Regions from separate parts of the Enterobacter kobei genome, predicted to be linked through region 1. Evidence: predicted binding sites of a transcription regulator. Region 1 holds the regulator's gene; the other holds the start of a gene.
What was found. The regulator sigma-54, encoded in region 1, starts transcription at its own class of promoters, with help from an activator protein. The targets are predictions, from matches to a motif close to GTTGGCACANNTTTCGCTNT.
Positions count from the first base shown of each region.

Region 2: a site for sigma-54 is predicted at 1,046-1,065, ahead of glnA (glutamate--ammonia ligase). Genes of this name have one in related genera too.

Region 1 covers NZ_CP017181.1:4,312,506-4,315,664, forward strand. Annotated here, with positions in the region: gene lptB (LPS export ABC transporter ATP-binding protein) at 1-292, shown strand, start outside; gene rpoN (RNA polymerase factor sigma-54) at 340-1,773, shown strand; gene hpf (ribosome hibernation promoting factor) at 1,796-2,083, shown strand; gene ptsN (PTS IIA-like nitrogen regulatory protein PtsN) at 2,166-2,657, shown strand; gene rapZ (RNase adapter RapZ) at 2,703-3,159, shown strand, end outside.
Region 2 covers NZ_CP017181.1:4,808,125-4,811,283, forward strand. Annotated here, with positions in the region: gene typA (ribosome-dependent GTPase TypA) at 1-773, opposite strand, end outside; gene glnA (glutamate--ammonia ligase) at 1,152-2,561, shown strand; gene glnL (nitrogen regulation protein NR(II)) at 2,731-3,159, shown strand, end outside.

The DNA.
Region 1 (3,159 bases):
TGTTGAGATTGCGCGCGCGCTGGCTGCAAACCCTAAATTTATCCTTCTGGATGAACCGTTTGCCGGTGTTGACCCAATCTCCGTCATCGACATTAAACGTATCATTGAGCATCTGCGTGACAGCGGGCTTGGCGTGCTGATCACCGACCACAACGTGCGTGAAACGCTTGCCGTCTGTGAGCGCGCGTACATTGTGAGCCAGGGCAATCTGATCGCCCACGGTACGCCGCAGCAGATCCTCGAAAACGATCATGTTAAGCGCGTCTATCTTGGGGAAGACTTCAGACTCTGATAGGGTAGAGGTAACGTAACGCCGAACCGGAGAAAAATGCTCTGAACATGAAGCAAGGTTTGCAATTAAGGCTCAGCCAACAACTGGCGATGACGCCGCAGTTACAGCAGGCAATTCGTCTGTTGCAACTGTCCACCTTAGAACTCCAGCAGGAGCTCCAGCAAGCGCTGGACAGCAATCCCCTGCTGGAGCAAGCCGATCTTCATGATGAGGTAGATACACAGCAGTCCCAGGATACAGAATCGCTCGATACCGCAGATGCACTCGAACAAAAAGAGATGCCGGACGAGCTTCCTCTGGATGCCAGCTGGGATGAAATTTATACCGCCGGCACCCCTTCCGGTACGCGTGCAGACTACCAGGACGATGAGCTGCCGGTTTATCAGGGCGAAACCACCCAGTCGCTGCAGGATTACCTGATGTGGCAGGTGGAGCTGACCCCGTTCTCCGATACCGATCGTGCCATTGCCACCTCCATTGTCGACGCCGTTGATGACACCGGCTATCTGACCGTCACGCTGGACGACATTCTGGAGAGCATGGGCGATGAAGAGATTGAGCTGGAAGAGATTGAAGCCGTTCTGAAACGTATTCAGCGTTTCGATCCCGTAGGCGTGGCAGCGAAAGATCTGCGCGACTGCCTGCTGATCCAGCTTTCTCAGTTCAGCAAAGAGACGCCATGGCTCGACGAAGCACGCTTAATCATCAGCGATCATCTGGATCTTCTCGCTAACCACGACTTTCGTAGCCTGATGCGCGTTACGCGCCTCAAAGAAGAGGTGCTGAAAGAGGCGGTGAATCTGATTCAGTCGCTCGATCCGCGGCCTGGTCAGTCGATCCAGACCAGTGAACCCGAGTACGTGATCCCGGACGTGCTGGTCAGAAAACATAACGACCGCTGGGTCGTTGAACTGAACTCTGACAGCATCCCTCGCCTGCAAATCAACCAGCAGTACGCCTCCATGTGCACCAGCGCGCGCAACGACGCCGATAATCAATATATTCGTAGCAACCTTCAGGAAGCGCGATGGTTGATCAAGAGTCTGGAGAGCCGAAATGATACCCTGCTTCGCGTGAGCCGCTGTATCGTCGAACAGCAGCAGGCATTCTTTGAGCAGGGCGAAGAATATATGAAACCGATGGTACTGGCGGATATCGCTCAGGCCGTCGAGATGCATGAATCAACCATTTCCCGCGTCACCACGCAGAAGTATCTGCACAGTCCGCGCGGTATTTTTGAGCTTAAGTATTTCTTCTCCAGCCACGTGAGTACCGAGGGCGGCGGCGAAGCGTCGTCAACGGCGATTCGCGCACTGGTGAAGAAGTTGATCGCCGCGGAGAACCCCGCGAAGCCACTGAGTGACAGTAAGTTAACCACCATGCTGTCCGATCAGGGTATTATGGTGGCACGTCGTACTGTTGCGAAGTATCGAGAGTCTTTATCCATTCCGCCGTCAAACCAGCGTAAACAACTGGTCTGACACAACCGATAAGGAAGACACTATGCAGCTCAATATCACAGGACACAATGTCGAGATTACTGAGGCCTTACGTGATTTTGTGAACGCTAAGTTCGCGAAACTCGAGCAGTATTTCGAAAGGATCAACCAGGTCTACGTTGTGTTGAAAGTGGAGAAAGTGACTCATATCTCGGATGCGACCCTGCATGTAAACGGGGGTGAACTCCATGCCAGTGCGGAAGGGCAAGACATGTACGCTGCTATCGACGGCTTGATTGATAAGCTTGCGCGACAGCTCAATAAACATAAAGATAAACTGAAACAACACTAATTGTCCGGGCAGTTAACGGGTGCAGGACGGCCTGTTGTGAAAAACAACAGGCCATTTGTACAGTTAGCGCTTAGGTGAAATTATGATGAACAACGATTCCGCTCTTCAACTGAGCAATGTCCTTAACCAGGAATGTACCCGCAGTGCCGTTCACTGCCAGAGCAAAAAACGTGCGCTGGAGATCATCAGTGAACTGGCTGCAAAACAGCTGGGCCTGCCGCCGCAGGTGGTGTTCGAAGCGATCCTGACCCGTGAAAAGATGGGCAGTACCGGTATCGGCAACGGCATCGCGATCCCGCACGGCAAACTGGAAGAGGACACCCTGCGTGCCGTCGGTGTGTTTGTGCAACTGGAAACGCCAATTGCCTTTGATGCCATTGATAATCAGCCCGTCGATCTCCTCTTCGCGCTGCTGGTTCCTGCCGACCAGACCAAAACCCATCTACACACGCTTTCGCTGGTCGCTAAACGTCTGGCCGATAAAACCATCTGCCGTCGACTGCGCTCAGCCCAAAGTGATGAAGAGCTTTATCAGATTATCACTGAAGCAGAAGGCAATCAGGATGACGCGTAACCAGGAGATGGCCTTCACATCTGTTGTCCTGAGGAGAAACGGAACATGGTGCTGATGATTGTCAGCGGTCGTTCAGGGTCGGGGAAATCCGTTGCCCTGCGCGCGCTGGAAGACATGGGTTTTTACTGCGTAGATAACCTGCCGGTGGTGTTATTGCCCGATCTGGCGCGTACCCTGGCGGAGAGACAAACCTCTGCTGCCGTCAGTATCGACGTTCGTAACATGCCCGAGTCGCCTGAAATCTTCGAGCAGGCAATGAGTAACCTGCCTGACGCATTCTCGCCTCAGCTGCTGTTTCTCGATGCCGATCGCAATACCCTGATCCGCCGCTACAGCGATACCCGGCGTTTGCACCCGCTTTCCAGTAAAAATCTCTCGCTGGAAAGCGCCATCGACGAAGAGAGCGATCTGCTGGAACCGCTGCGTTCACGCGCCGACCTGATTGTCGATACCTCAGAGATGTCCGTTCATGAACTGGCGGAAATGCTGCGTACCCGCCTGC
Region 2 (3,159 bases), 500 kb from region 1:
AGGTGAGTCAGGACTTTACCGACTTTACCGTTACGGGTTTTGCCTTCGCTATCGATGATAGTGACCTGCTGGTTAGGCTTCACTTTACCGCGCTTGATACGACCAATGCCGATGACGCCAACATAATTGTTGTAGTCGAGCTGGGAGATCTGCATCTGCAGGGTGCCGTCCAGGTCAACGTTTGGCGCAGGAACACGGTCAACAATCGCCTGATACAGCGGGGTCATGTCTTCAGCCATGTCTTCATGGTCCAGACCAGCGATACCGTTCAGCGCAGACGCGTAAACGATAGGGAAGTCCAGCTGCTCGTCGGTCGCGTCGAGGTTAACGAACAGGTCGAAGACCTGGTCAACAACCCAGTCAGGACGCGCGCCAGGACGGTCAACTTTGTTGATAACAACGATTGGCTTCAGACCATGGGCAAAAGCTTTTTTGGTCACGAAGCGCGTCTGTGGCATTGGGCCATCCATTGCGTCAACGACCAGCAGAACGGAGTCTACCATGGACATTACACGTTCAACTTCACCACCGAAGTCGGCGTGCCCTGGGGTATCAACGATGTTGATACGGTAGTCATTCCATTTAATCGCGGTGTTTTTCGCGAGGATGGTAATCCCACGCTCTTTCTCCAAATCGTTGGAGTCCATCACGCGTTCTTGGGTTTCGGCACGCGCATCAAACGTACCGGATTGCTGCAGCAGCTTGTCAACCAGGGTAGTTTTACCATGGTCTACGTGCGCGATGATGGCGATGTTACGCAAATTTTCGATCACAACTTTGCCTCAGGCATTTAGAAATAGCGCGTTATTGTACACGGATTAATCGCACTACAAAACAGGATCACAAACATCCCCCGCAAACAAGTATTGCAGAGATGCTTTGTGATCGCTTTCACGGAGCGGTAAAAGGGCACTTTAACGTAAATTGCACCAATATGGTGCTCAATGTTCACATTGAAGCACTATACTGGTGCAACAAATCCATTGTGGTGCAGCCCTTTTGCACTATGGTGCGCATGATAACGCCTTTTTGGGGTGTTTTAAAAGTTGGCACAGATTTCGCTTTATAAAAATACATGGCACACGGCCAGTACAAACAGAAATTGAAGACCTCGTTACCACGACGACAATGACCAATCTGGAGAGTTAAGTATGTCCGCTGAACACGTTTTGACGATGCTGAACGAACATGAAGTGAAGTTTGTTGATCTGCGCTTCACTGATACCAAAGGTAAAGAACAGCACGTCACAATCCCTGCTCATCAGGTGAACGCCGAATTCTTTGAAGAAGGCAAAATGTTTGACGGCTCCTCCATTGGTGGCTGGAAAGGCATTAACGAATCCGACATGGTTCTGATGCCAGATGCGACCACCGCGGTCATTGATCCGTTCTTCGAAGAACCAACCCTGATCATCCGTTGCGACATCCTCGAGCCAGGCACGCTGCAGGGCTACGACCGCGACCCACGTTCTATCGCTAAACGCGCTGAAGAGTACCTGCGTTCTACCGGCATCGCGGACACCGTGCTGTTCGGGCCAGAGCCAGAGTTCTTCCTGTTCGATGACATCCGTTTCGGTGCCTCTATTTCTGGCTCCCACGTAGCAATCGACGACATCGAAGGTGCATGGAACTCCTCCACCAAATACGAAGGTGGTAACAAAGGTCACCGTCCAGGCGTGAAAGGCGGTTACTTCCCGGTTCCACCGGTCGACTCTGCACAGGACATCCGTTCCACCATGTGTCTGGTGATGGAAGAAATGGGCCTGGTGGTTGAAGCTCACCACCACGAAGTCGCGACTGCTGGTCAGAACGAAGTGGCTACCCGCTTCAACACCATGACCAAAAAAGCGGACGAAATTCAGATCTACAAATACGTTGTGCATAACGTTGCGCACCGTTTCGGTAAAACCGCGACCTTCATGCCAAAACCGATGTTTGGCGATAACGGTTCCGGTATGCACTGCCACATGTCTTTGTCCAAGAACGGCACCAACCTGTTCTCTGGCGACAAATATGCTGGTCTGTCTGAGCAGGCTCTGTACTACATTGGCGGCGTTATCAAACACGCTAAAGCGATCAACGCCCTGGCGAACCCAACCACGAACTCCTACAAGCGTCTGGTCCCGGGCTACGAAGCACCAGTCATGCTGGCTTACTCTGCGCGTAACCGTTCTGCTTCTATCCGTATCCCGGTGGTGGCGTCTCCTAAAGCGCGTCGTATCGAAGTTCGCTTCCCGGACCCAGCGGCTAACCCATACCTGTGCTTCGCAGCACTGTTGATGGCCGGTCTGGACGGTATCAAGAACAAGATCCACCCAGGCGAAGCGATGGACAAAAACCTGTACGACCTGCCGCCAGAAGAAGCGAAAGAGATCCCACAGGTTGCTGGCTCTCTGGAAGAAGCCCTGCAGGCGCTGGACGCAGACCGTGAGTTCCTGACGGCGGGCGGCGTGTTCACTGACGACGCTATCGATGCTTACATCGCCCTGCGTACCGAAGAGAACGACCGCGTGCGCATGACGCCACACCCGGTTGAGTTCGAACTGTACTACAGCGTTTAATTAAGTTGTTTTACCCGGCGTGACAAGCGCCGGGAGTAGTTGCCGTGGAAACTTTTAGCCCATCTCCGGATGGGCTTTTTTCTCCACCAACAACCTGATCTCACGCGCTTTTTACGCCGAAAAAGCTATACTGCACTAAAACAGTGCAACGACTCCAGGAGACTGCTGAATGGCAACTGGCACGCTGCCCGATGCTGGGCAGATCCTCAATTCTTTAATTAACAGTATCTTGCTGGTCGACGACGAGCTGGCCGTTCATTACGCCAACCCGGCGGCGCAGCAGCTGCTGGCCCAAAGCGCGCGGAAACTGTTTGGTACCCCGCTTCCGGAACTCCTGAGCTATTTTTCGCTGAATATTGGCCTGATGCACGAAAGTTTGCAGGCCGGCCAGGGGTTTACCGATAACGAAGTGACGCTGGTGATCGACGGGCGCTCGCATATTCTGTCGCTGACTGCGCAACGACTTCCAGAAGGGATGATCCTGCTTGAAATGGCGCCGATGGATAATCAGCGTCGCCTGAGCCAGGAGCAGCTCCAGCATGCGCAGCAAATTGCCGCCCGTGACCTGGTGCGTGGTCTGGCGCATGAAATCAAAAAC